2 linked regions of the Methylotuvimicrobium sp. KM2 genome follow. The protein of the gene in region 1 interacts with the protein of each later gene in a pairwise test. Links are inferred from orthologs where the notes say so. Each region holds a gene or a part of one and is shown in the gene's direction. Other genes may lie near its edges.

Region 1 (6,337 bases):
TCGGCCATTTTCGTGCAGTGGTATCGGCGGCCTTTGCTTCGCCTCATTGATCAATTGGCAAAGTACTTTGCCGTGCTTGTTGACCATGCGCTCATTGATATTATGGACTTTCAACATTTCTTCGACGGTACCGGGCTGCTGCTTTGCCAGCTCGAACATCATATCGTCGCGCAACAGCCAATTTCGCGGTCTATCTTCTTTTTGCGCGGTTTGTTCGCGCCACTTGGCCAAGGTTTGTACGATCGATAATTGTTTACCGGTCAATTTATTTTTGCCGCGAATTTTAAGCCAAGCATTTTCCGGTGAAATATCGTAAAGTTCGGGGTCGTTCAACATCGCAAAATCGTTTTCCAGCCAATCCAAACGATTGAGCTCGGCCAATTTTTTGAGCATGGTCTGATAAATTTGACATAAATAAATCACGTCGTCGGCAGCATACTGTAATTGGGCCTGACTGAGCGGCCTAACCGTCCAGTCGGTGCGGGTATGAGCTTTGCTGAGATTGATGTTCAAAAAACTCGATACCAGCATCGCATAACCGGGATTTTCCTGAAACCCTAATAAAGGGGCTGCAATTTGCGTATCGAAAATAGGCTGCGGAATTTTACCTGTCAATTGATAAAAAATTTCCAGATCCTGCCGACAGGAATGGAACACTTTGGTTATCGCCGGATTATAGATAGCCTCGAACAGCGCGCTTAAATCATTCAAAGCGATCGGGTCGACACAAGCAACCCATTCGGGCGTTGCGATTTGCAGCAAACAAAATTTGGGATAATAAGTTTTTTCCCTGAGAAACTCGGTATCGAGCGCTAGCCAAGATTCCTTGGCGATCTGCCGGCACAATTCGTCAAGCTTTTGCGGAGTATCGATATATTGAATGGCGGTCATGGTTCGTCACGTTAACTAAATGTATGCAACATGGCGGGCTTAATCTCTCAAACGAGAGGTAAACCAGACACCTTGCGAAAAACATGCGATTATCACTTAGTTAAGTTAATTTTGCGACTCGAATTTATCCCTTTTGCATCTCAAATTTCGGCAATGCCTTAGGAGGCACCGGGGTGCTCGGCCCATGCGCATCAAGCTAAGCACAAATCCCTGCTGCTAAATCGCAATCGACCGCTTCCGGCTAATCTAATCTGCGTAGCCCGGATGGAGCTTAGCGCAATCCGGGAATCTCGGAGCCACGCCATTCCCGTATTCCGCTACGCTATACCCTTCGCACTTCAAATTTCGGCAGTGCCTTAGAAGGCACCGGGGTGCTCGGCAAAGGCTTTGCCAGCATGGAGCTGGCATAGAGCCTACAGGGATGTATTCACGGCGTCCTTTGACGGGCACCCCGGTGCCGAATTTTGATCTCCGATAGGTATACATACGGGCTACATGCTTGCTACATTTCGGAGCGGAGACATTTGGCAAATTTTTCCGATAAAAACGGTATGACTCGCTCTCCCTGGCGTTCAACGACCGGCAAACGCATTCGGCGCCAAAGCCGCCAACGATTGAAAGGCCGGCTTAGCGAAATAATAGCCCTGAAACAATTCCAGACCGAAAGATTGCAGCACACTCAGCTCTTCATAGGTTTCGATACCCTCGGCAAGAGGTATGATCGATAGCTCGCCGCATAGCTGCAAAATCGCTTTGACGATAGCTTGACGATTACGATCTTGGTCGATATGACGAATCAAAGCCATATCCAGTTTAATGATGTCGGTTTGGATCTCGGCTAATAAATTGAGTCCGGAATATCCGGTTCCGAAATCGTCTATCGCGGTTTTAAAACCTTGCGATTGATAATACCGAACGATTTCGAGTAAATGCGCATGATCCTTGACTTGCTCGCCTTCGGTAATTTCAAAAATAATACGATCAACCGGAAATCCGTAGATTTTGGCGGCTTCCAATGTGGTTCTTATACACAACTCGGGCCGGTACACCGCATTCGGCATAAAATTAATACTCAAAAAAGTATCCATGTTTAACTCCGAGGCCAACTTAATTGCCTTGGTACGGCAACTTTGGTCGAAACGATAGCAGTTTGCATCGTTGACTTGCTCGAACACCTTACCTGCCGGTTCATTATTCAAGCCTCTCGCCAAGGCCTCATGAGCATAAATCGACTGCGTCGTCGTATTCACGATAGGCTGAAACGCCATCGTGAAGTCGAAACCTAGTCCGACCCCGCCCGCACATTCCGCGCAACCGAGTTGTTTATAATGGTTATCCGGTTTCATATTTTATTAACCCGCTCAGTTTGTTGTTATTTTTAGATATTGCGTGTCGTACCCTAATGCACTCCAACGCTGAAGCGATGGGAACAAGCAAAAAAGACCCTTACATTAGTGCATGCTTTACGATTAATCAGGCTATTCTAGTCGTCTTAACCCATCAATTGGAATTGAAATACTCGACGTACTCGCTCAAACTATGCTTTTTATTATCCAGTTCTCACTTTTCGCGTGCGAACCCATACGGAACTTAACTTAATAATGACCTCATTCTCACTGTTCGCGACATCGCCGAAAGCCCTGGAGCAACTGCTTGCCGACGAACTGTCCGCGCTGGGCGCGCAAAACATCAAACAAACCGTTGCCGGCGTCGCGTTCGAAGGCGCGCTTGAAACGGCTTACCGGGTCTGCCTGTGGTCCCGCATCGCCAACCGAATCTTGCTGGTACTCGATACTTTCGAGGTCAACAGCCAAGACGATCTGTATCGCGGCGTCAAAAGAATCAACTGGTTCGAACACATAAAGCCGGACGATTCGATCGCGGTCACGTTCAGCGCGAAAAACTCGAAAGCGATCAACAACACTCATTTCGGCGCACTCAAGGTCAAGGACGCGATCGTCGATCAAATGCGCGCGAAATTCAACAAACGCCCCTCGATCGACACCGAGCAGCCCTCGTTACGCGTCAATGTTTATCTACACGGCGAGAAGGCGCAATTAAGCATCGATCTGTCCGGCGAGAGCTTGCATAAACGCGGTTATCGCGATATCAACATCAAGGCGCCGATCAAGGAAAATTTAGCTGCGGCGATTCTGATCCGCTCGGGATGGCCCGCGATCGCCAAACAAAACGGCTCGCTAATCGATCCGATGTGCGGTTCCGGCACGCTCTTGGTCGAAGGCGCGATGATCGCCTCCGATATCGCACCGGGGTTACTGCGCAAACATTACGGTTTCAGCGGCTGGAAAAAGCATGACCCCGAACTTTGGCAAAATCTGCTCGACGAAGCCGAACGACGTAAAACCGAAGGACTGAAAACATTGCCTGTAATCGTCGGTTTCGACCAAAGCCGACATAGCCTGAATGCGGCGGCACTACACATCGAGCGAGCCGGATTCAACGGCAAGATTCACCTGGAACGGCGCGAGATCGCCGATGCGCGGCCTGCCGCCGGCTGGCCGAAAGGCCTTTTGGTCTGTAATCCTCCTTACGGAGAACGCCTCGGCGACGCGGAAGAAACCGCCGAGCTTTATCAAAAGTTCGGCGACACGCTGAAAGCCGGATTTGCCGGCTGGCAAGCCGCGCTGATCGTCAGCGACCCCGAACTCGGATTCCGCCTCGGGATTCGTTCGCAAAAACCGATCACGCTGTATAACGGCGCGCTCGAATGCAAATTGCTGCGCATGACGATAGCCGATGCGGCCTTTTTCATCCCGAAGCCGAAAAACCGCGACGAACGCCTCGCGCAAATCGCGGAAAGCGTGACCGGCAGCGGCGATACCGGGGCGGAAATGTTCGCGAACCGGGTTAGAAAAAATCTGAAAAAACTGAGCAAATGGGCCAAGCAAAATCAAATCGATTGCTACCGGGTTTACGATGCCGACCTGCCCGAATATGCGGTCGCGGTCGATCTGTACCAAGGCGATAAAACCTGGATCGTCGTTCAGGAATACGAACCGCCCAAATCGATAGACCCGGACAAGGCCGACCAACGCTTGGCCGGGGTCTTGGCGGAAATTCCGAGCGTGTTCGGCATTTCGAAAGAACAGGTCTTTCTGAAAATACGGCGCAAACAAAAAAGCTCCGATCAATACGAAAAACAAGGCCACAACAACGAATTCCATGTTATCCGAGAAGGCGGCTGCAAGTTGCGCGTCAATTTCGCCGATTATCTCGATACCGGCTTATTTCTCGATCATCGCCCGATGCGGCTGCGCATTCAACGCGAAGCCCAGGGAAAGCGCTTTCTAAATCTGTTCGCCTATACCGGAAGCGCAACCGTACATGCCGCAATCGGCGGCGCGAAATCGACCACTACGGTCGACATGTCGAAAACTTATCTGGATTGGGCAGAGCAGAACCTGGCCTTGAATGTCGCCGGCGGCGATCACGAATTCATCCGTGCCGATTGTTTGGAATGGCTGGCCAATGAAGCCAAACAGCCTTATGCCCGTCAATACGACCTGATCTTTTTGGACCCGCCGACGTTTTCCAACTCCAAGCGCATGGACGACGTGTTCGATATTCAAAACGATCATGTCGAATTGATCGAAAACGCCGTAGCCTTGCTGGCGCCCGGCGGCGTGCTGTATTTCTCGACCAATTTCAGGCGTTTTAAACTCGATACCGAGGCTTTATCGGACCTGGTGATAGAGGACATTACGCCGGCGACGATTCCGGAAGACTTTGCCAGAAATCCCAAGATTCATTATTGCTGGAGGATTAGCGAATGACTAAACAAGTCAGAATACTCGTATCGGGGCGAGTGCAAGGCGTTTATTTCCGCGCCTTCACGCAAAAGGAAGCGAAGAAACATCAACTGTCCGGATTCGCGAAAAACCTTCCGGACGGACGGGTCGAAGTCGTCGCGGCCGGGCCTAAGGAAGCAGTTGAAAAATTAGTAAGCTGGTGCCATAAAGGACCGATCACGGCCCGGGTCGATCATGTCGATACCGAGGAACTGACAGACATCGATCTGCCGGCCGGCTTTGAGATTCGGTGAAAAGTATACTTGGGAGCCATATTAATCAATCTTATCGGGTTGATTAACAAAAAATGTCATTTATTTTTTACCATGAAGCGCATGAAGGACTTGAAGATACAGTGTTTTCAATTGAAATGCGTTACTCACCATTAACAGCCTATGTCATCATTATTGTCGCTGGAGTGCTGGCTTTGCCTGCCTGCGCAGACGAAGCCAGCACTCCAGCCCCGCCATTGTTTTGATATTTTTAGTCATTAACTGGATTTGAAAAACCTGTATTACCGCATTGAATTTATTGATTCAGTTCATCTGTGATATTGGGACAGTTCATAAAGCACTCAATTCTCTTCCCTTCATTATCTTCATGCCCTTCATGGTAATAAAAAACAAGCTATGAACAATGTGCTGCATCAGCACCCGTATACTTTATAAAAAGCGCCAATCACCGAAGCACGCGGCCTGACCTTTATAGTTTCCGAATCGATCGATCAGATTCCAAACCACGGCATTTTCGATCATGAAACGGGCTCCGGAACTCGAAATACGCACGCCTTGATAATGATCGATATAGCCCTGTTCTGCCACCTTCTTCAACAGACGACTTCGTTCTTGCCGATTGACCGGCTCCGCGGATAACCTGGACGGTATTCGAGTGAATTCATCCCAATTCATTTCGAATAAGGTCAATGCCTGAGCATTGGCATAATTAAACACGGGATCTTCGGCGGTGTCGTGCGAAACTACGGCGAATGGCGCATGAAACAAAGCTTCGGCAAATTGCTGACTCCCGCAAATGCCGGTAATCAGCGGTTTACCGAGCAAGCGATGATAGCTGTCGCCCAATAAAGCGGCATGTTCTGCTAAAAAATGATTATTAAACGAAGGTTTTTCCATCGATCTTAGAAAAGCATTTCACCATGAAGAATATGAAGCAGCGTAGCCCGGATGAAGCGTAGCGCAATCCGGGAAGCTCGGAGCCGCGCCACTCCCGTATTTCACTACGCTGCATACGGGCTACATGGCTAAACTACCGATTTTACTGTAAAAGATCGTAAATTTGGATTCATTATCTAATTTTTCGATATGCAAAACTCCATTCTGGCAATGCCGGTTCCGGAGAGGGTGCGGTTGCTCGATCGACAGGCGTCGGCGGCAGGGCAGATTTTTGCTCCTGCAAAATCTGCATTCATGCCATCCATGGCAATCTGATAGCCGCCGTCGAGCCTACATGGACGTATTCACCCAGCACCTAAATAAGCCATGATTTTGAATCATTGCCAAAGACCTATGAAATTTAGGTGCTGGGTTCACGGCGTCCTGTCGAGCGAGTGACCGCACCCTCCCCACGCCGCACAATTTCATTTGCCGGGCCTTCATGAACAATTAGAATAATTCTTTTAT
Region 2 (6,268 bases), 3.4 Mb from region 1 along the record:
TACGGTAACGCAACTGCAGACCGAGCCGCGCGGAACGCTGAAAATCAGTGCGCCTCAAGTCATCGGCGCCACCCAAATCGCGCCGGCGATATCGGAGTTTCTCAAGTTGTATCCCGATTTGGAGGTGACTATCATTTTGCAAGGCAATATGGGTGACCTGATTGATGAGGGTATTGATCTCGCGATAAATTTGGGCGGCGTCGAAGATTCCAGTATGATTGCGCGCAAACTCGCCAGTTCGCCTTTAGTGGTTTGCGGAGCTCCCGGTTATTTCCAACAATATGGCATTCCTAAAACGCCCGAGGACTTGACCGATCATAGCTGTTTGGTCAATTGGTCGATTCCGCCGAGGGATCAATGGCGGTTCAAGGGGCCTTATGGTGATTTGATGATCAAGGTAAAAGGGCGCATCGTCGCTAACGTGGCCGATCCGATTCGAGTCGGAGCGATAGAGGGCCTAGGAATGGTGATGTTGCCTAGATATATTGTCGGGAGGGATATCGAAAAAGGTAAGTTGATGCCGGTATTGGAAGACTATGAATTGGCGCCCCTGGAGATACACGCCGTTTATCCGCATCGAAAATATCTGTCTACCAAAGTCAGAAAGTTTTTAGATTTTTTGCAGGAGTGGCTGCCTAGGCGAGTCGGTATCGATGGGATCTAACGCAATTAATGAAATTGCGGCAAAATGGGATGCCGTTTACCGTCAAGCCAATATTTCGGAATACAGGCCTGCTGAAGTTTTATCGGAAAATGCTTTTTTGTTGCCGCAAAATGGCGCGGCTTTGGATTTAGCTTGCGGCTTAGGCGCTAATGCTCGATTGCTTGCTGCGGCGGGTTTGTCTGTTTTTGCCTGGGATATATCGACCGTAGCGGTAGAAAAATTGCAGCATGATGCCGACAAGCAAGGCTTGGCTATTCAGGCGAAGCAGTGCGCCATCGATAAAAAATCTTTCTCCGGCTATCGTTTCGATGTCATTGTTATCAGTCGATTTCTTGACCGGAGTCTGTGTGATGCGATAATAGACGCTTTGAATCCAGGCGGTTTGTTATTTTATCAAACGTATACCCGCGAGAAAGTCGTTGAAAGAGGGCCGAACAGTCCCGATTTTTTATTGGCTGAAGGCGAATTATTGGAATTATTTGCCGAATTAAAGCCGATTTATTATCGGGAATACGGATCGATAGGCGACATAGAGTTAGGCCTCAGAAATGAAGCTCAATTCATTGGTAGAAAGTGATATACCGTTCATACTTGAAATTTCGGCAGTGCTGAATTTTAATCTACGACAGGTATAATTTTATTCAAATTCTAACGGCTTTAAAAGCAAGAAATTGAATCCGTCGCGATCTGTTTGAAAAGCATCTCCCGAATACCATCCGTTAAATTTAGTCGATCGATTCCATTATGGTAGAAAACTTAGAACCGAAACAAGCATGGCAATTATTGCAAACCGATCCGAGCGCCGTACTGATCGATGTCAGGACTAAAATGGAACATAGCCACGTCGGGCACCCGATAGGCGCGGTGCATATTCCGTGGAAAGAATATCCGGATTGGCAAGTCAATGCCTCGTTTGTCGAGCAGGTAGCCGAAGCGGTTCCCGATAAAAATGCACCGGTGTTGTTGCTGTGCCGAAGCGGGCAACGATCGTTGGATGCGGCGGCTGCCTTGGAGACGGCTGGGTATTCTCGTCCTATCAATATATTGGAAGGCTTTGAAGGTCCTCTCGACGACGACAAACACCGCGGCAATCGAGGTGGTTGGCGCTTTCATGATTTACCTTGGGAACAAAGCTAACTAATTGTTCAATCTTGCCTTTCTCAATGTTCGGCTTCTGACTCCTCAACCAGAAGTTCAGGTTGCCGCATAATTCATTAATCTTCAGAGTTTATTTAAGTGATCGAAAATTTAAGAAATATCGCAATTATTGCGCACGTAGACCACGGCAAAACCACCTTGGTCGATAAGTTGTTACAACAGTCCGGCACGTTCAAGAGCCATGAAAAGGTTTCCGAGCGGATCATGGATTCGAACGACATTGAAAAAGAAAGGGGTATTACGATTCTGGCCAAAAATACCGCGTTGGATTGGAACGGTTATCATATCAACATCGTCGATACTCCGGGCCATGCCGATTTCGGCGGAGAAGTCGAGCGCGTATTGTCGATGGTCGATTCTGTGCTGTTGTTAGTCGACGCCGTCGACGGGCCGATGCCGCAAACACGTTTCGTGACGCAAAAAGCGTTTGCATTGGGTTTAAAGCCGATTGTCGTGATCAATAAAATCGATCGCCCCGGCGCTCGTCCGGATTGGGTGGTCGATCAAACCTTCGATCTGTTCGACCGTCTTGGCGCGACCGACGAGCAATTGGATTTTCCGATCGTCTATGCGTCGGCACTAAACGGTTATGCCAGTTTGGATACCGATGCGACCGAAGGCGATATGACGCCGTTGTTCGAAACGATTGTCGAAAAAGTCAGTCCGCCGGATGTCGACTTGGACGGGCCGTTCCAAATGCAGGTCAGTAGCCTGGATTACAACTCCTATGTCGGTGTGATCGGGATTGGGCGCATTCAGCGAGGCAAGGTGAAAACCAATATGCCGTTGACGTTGATCAATCGCGAAGGAGCGATCCGCAAAGGCCGTATCTTACAAATTTTCGGTTTCCATGGCTTGGAGCGCGTCGAAGTACCGGAAGCGCAAGCCGGGGACATCATCGCGTTTACCGGTATCGATAAGCTGGAAATTTCCGAAACCTTATGTCATCCCGATACGGTCGAGGCCTTACCGGCCTTGTCGGTCGACGAACCGACCGTGACCATGACTTTCCAAGTCAATACCTCGCCGTTTGCCGGTCGGGAAGGTAAGTTTCTCACTTCGAGACAAATTCACGATCGCTTGCAAAAAGAATTGCAGCATAATGTCGCATTAAGAGTCGAGAGTACCGACGATCCGGATAAGTTCAAAGTGTCCGGACGCGGCGAACTGCATCTATCGGTATTGATCGAAAACATGCGCCGCGAAGGCTTCGAATTGGGTGTGTCCCGGCCGGAAGTCATTATCAAAGAAATCGACGGCGAAAAATGCGAGCCTTTCGAATTCGTGACGATCGAAGTCGAGGAAGCGCATCAAGGAACCATCATGGAAAAACTCGGCGAGCGCAAAGGCGATTTGTTGAATATGGTGCCGGACGGCAAAGGCCGTATTCGGCTGGAGTATATGATCCCGTCACGCGGTTTGATCGGATTCCAAACCGAGTTCATGACATCGACCTCCGGTTCGGGGTTGCTGTATCATGTTTTCGATCATTATGGACCTATTAAGAAGGGTGAATTGGGCGCGCGTAAACGCGGCGTGTTGGTCTCTATGGCGCAAGGTAAAGCATTGGCCTATGCATTGTTTGCGTTACAGGAGCGTGGCGAGTTGTTTTTGGTGCATGCCGATGAAGTGTACGAAGGCATGCTGGTCGGCATTCATTCGCGCAGCAACGATTTAGTCGTGAATCCGACTAAAGCGAAGCAGTTAACTAACATCAGAGCGGCGGGAACCGACGAGAATCTGATTTTAACGCCGATTCAGAAAATGTCGTTGGAGCAAGCCTTGGAGTTTATCGATGAAGACGAACTGGTTGAAGTGACGCCGGTATCGATTCGCTTGCGTAAGAAATTGCTGCAGGAGCATGAGCGCAAAAAGGCATCGAGAGCCGCGGCGGCCTAAGAAACATAAAAAAAGCCTCGAATCGACTAGCGATTCGAGGCGTTTATCGCCGAGTGGTTGGCTTATGCGATCGTCCTTAAGACACCCTGTCGAAATCTATCCCTAACTCCTATGTTTTGGCGACGGCTTATTGTGCCGCAAAATGACTAAAAAAGAAGTCAGTCAAAGCTGAAATTTATGTACGTTTAGGCTTACAAAATAAGATTAGCCTTAGTTTAGCAGCGAATCGCTGCATAATTGATTTTTTTCATAGTAGAATAAGCCCGCTAATTATTAACAACGCAGTCTTTATGACCTCACGAAGCGCGCGAATCGAGCGCAACACACTCGAAACACAAATAGCAGTCGCAATTAATCTGGATGGTACCGGATCCGCGGTTTTTTCGACCGGCGTACCTTTTCTCGAACACATGATGGATCAAATTGCGCGGCATGGTTTGATCGATCTCGATGTTACCGCTAAAGGCGATCTGCATATCGACGATCATCATACCGTCGAAGATATCGGTATTACACTCGGTCAAGCCTTTGCCCAAGCGGTCGGCGATAAAAAAGGCCTGTATCGCTACGGTCATGCTTATGTGCCGCTTGATGAAGCCTTATCTCGCGTAGTGATCGACTTTTCAGGTCGTCCGGGATTGGTGTACGATGTAAAATTTCCTAGAGGCGCGATCGGTCGCTTCGATGTCGATTTATTCCGCGAGTTTTTTCAAGGCTTTGTTAATCATGCCGGCGTGACCTTGCACATTGATAACCTTAAAGGCTCAAATGCGCATCATATTGCCGAAACCATATTTAAAGCGATGGGCCGCGCGTTACGCATGGCAGTTGCGCAAGATCCACGAATGGCCGGAATAATGCCGTCAACCAAAGGAACACTTTAATCCTTCTTCACTATGTCATCAGTCGCAGTTATCGATTATGGAATGGGCAATCTGCATTCCATTGCTAAAGCTTTGCAACATGCGGATCCTAGTGCCGAAGTCAGGGTCGTATCCGATATCGAATCCGTTTTGCGGGCCGATCGCGTCGTTTTTCCCGGCGTTGGAGCGATCGGCGATTGTATGCGGGCGCTTAATGCTTCAGGTTTGGCTTCGGCGATCAAGACCGTCTCGCAAGAAAAACCGATGCTCGGTATTTGTCTGGGTATGCAGGCTTTATTGACCGATAGCGAGGAAAGCGATGCAACAATGTGTTTGAATATCATTCCGGGCCAAGTGCGGCGCTTTTCAGATAACCTTCAGGATAAAAACGGCGAGCGGCTTAAAATTCCCCACATGGGTTGGAATCGGGTTAAGCAACAGCCGCATCCGCTTTGGGAAAATATCGAGCAGGACAGCCGATTTTATTTTGTGCATAGTTATTATGCCGTTCCCGAGGATGAATCAGTCGTATCCGGTACTTCGGATTATCCGAAGCCATTTGCCTGTGCATTGGCAAAGGCAAATATTTTTGCCGTGCAATTTCACCCTGAAAAAAGTCAATCAGCCGGCTTACAGCTGTTGAAAAACTTTTTGCAGTGGGATGGACAATTTAACGTTAATTGATAGGGCGTCCGGTTAATCCGGCATTAAAATCTTGAGGATGTTGATCTTATGTTGTTGATACCTGCAATCGATTTGAAAGAAGGAAAATGTGTCCGTTTGCGGCAGGGCAATATGGACGATGATACGGTGTTTTCGGACGATCCGGTGAGTGTTGCCGGGAAATGGGTCGAAGCCGGTGCGAAGCGCATTCACTTGGTGGATTTGGACGGTGCGTTTGCCGGTAAACCGAAAAATGCTGCGATTATCCGGAGTATTGTCGAAGCCTATCCGGATATACCGGTACAAATCGGCGGCGGTATTCGCGACGAGGACACGATTCAGGCGTATCTCGAAGCCGGCGTTCAATATGTCATCATCGGCACTAAAGCGGTCAGCGAGCCGCACTTTATCAAAGATGTTGCAATCGAATTTCCGGGGCATATTATCGTCGGACTCGATGCCAAAGATGGGAAAGTGGCGATCGACGGTTGGTCTAAACTTTCCCATCATGATGTGATCGACATGGCGCAGAAATTTGAGGCGGACGGTGTCGAAGCGATCATTTATACCGATATTTCACGCGATGGCATGATGAGCGGCGTCAATGTCGAGGCGACCGCCGAATTGGCGCGTTCGATCCGAATTCCAGTTATTGCGTCGGGCGGCATAACCAATTTGGACGATATTAAGGCGCTCGGCGAGCATGTCGGCGATGGTATTATCGGTGCGATAACAGGGCGTGCAATCTATGAAGGAACGTTGAATTTTGCCGAAGCTGCGAAATTGGCCGAGTCTTTCGGCGATTGATTTATGAGTCTGGCTAAACGCATTATTCCTTGTTTAGATGTCGATAACGGGCGCGTCGTCAAGGGTGTTAAATTCGTCGATATACGTGACGCCGGCGATCCGGTCGAAATCGCAAGACGCTATGATCGAGAAGGCGCGGACGAACTGACTTTTCTTGATATTACTGCGACGCATCATGATCGCGATACGATCGTGCATGTGGTCGAGCAAGTGG

The links.
Region 2: the proteins of rlmKL (region 1) and typA interact in binary tests that used the Escherichia coli proteins (3 or more experiments, as listed by UniProt). The link is inferred for Methylotuvimicrobium sp. KM2 from one-to-one orthologs.

The regions. Positions count from the first base shown.
Region 1 is NZ_CP150634.1:3,446,824-3,453,160, forward strand. Bases 2,104-5,088 are described here. They hold rlmKL (bifunctional 23S rRNA (guanine(2069)-N(7))-methyltransferase RlmK/23S rRNA (guanine(2445)-N(2))-methyltransferase RlmL), read left to right. Parts: upstream 2,104-2,492; coding sequence 2,493-4,685; downstream 4,686-5,088. Other genes in these bases: WJM45_RS14405 (EAL domain-containing protein), read right to left, coding at 2,104-2,237; WJM45_RS14415 (acylphosphatase), read left to right, coding at 4,682-4,954; WJM45_RS14420 (hypothetical protein), read left to right, coding at 5,008-5,088. Outside these bases: rnd (ribonuclease D), read right to left, coding at 1-891; more of WJM45_RS14405, read right to left, coding at 1,464-2,103; more of WJM45_RS14420, read left to right, coding at 5,089-5,178; WJM45_RS14425 (MEKHLA domain-containing protein), read right to left, coding at 5,363-5,830. UniProt on the Escherichia coli protein: Specifically methylates the guanine in position 2445 (m2G2445) and the guanine in position 2069 (m7G2069) of 23S rRNA. Methylation occurs before assembly of 23S rRNA into 50S subunits.
Region 2 is NZ_CP150634.1:85,623-91,890, forward strand. The notes cover bases 1,395-4,310. They hold typA (translational GTPase TypA), read left to right. Parts: upstream 1,395-1,900; coding sequence 1,901-3,721; downstream 3,722-4,310. Other genes in these bases: WJM45_RS00350 (rhodanese-like domain-containing protein), read left to right, coding at 1,409-1,801; hisB (imidazoleglycerol-phosphate dehydratase HisB), read left to right, coding at 4,012-4,310. Also shown: WJM45_RS00340 (LysR family transcriptional regulator), read left to right, coding at 1-664; WJM45_RS00345 (class I SAM-dependent methyltransferase), read left to right, coding at 654-1,241; more of hisB, read left to right, coding at 4,311-4,605; imidazole glycerol phosphate synthase subunit HisH, read left to right, coding at 4,618-5,268; hisA (1-(5-phosphoribosyl)-5-[(5-phosphoribosylamino)methylideneamino]imidazole-4-carboxamide isomerase), read left to right, coding at 5,317-6,054; imidazole glycerol phosphate synthase subunit HisF, read left to right, coding at 6,058-6,268. UniProt on the Escherichia coli protein: A 50S ribosomal subunit assembly protein with GTPase and nucleotide-independent chaperone activity, required for 50S subunit assembly at low temperatures, may also play a role in translation.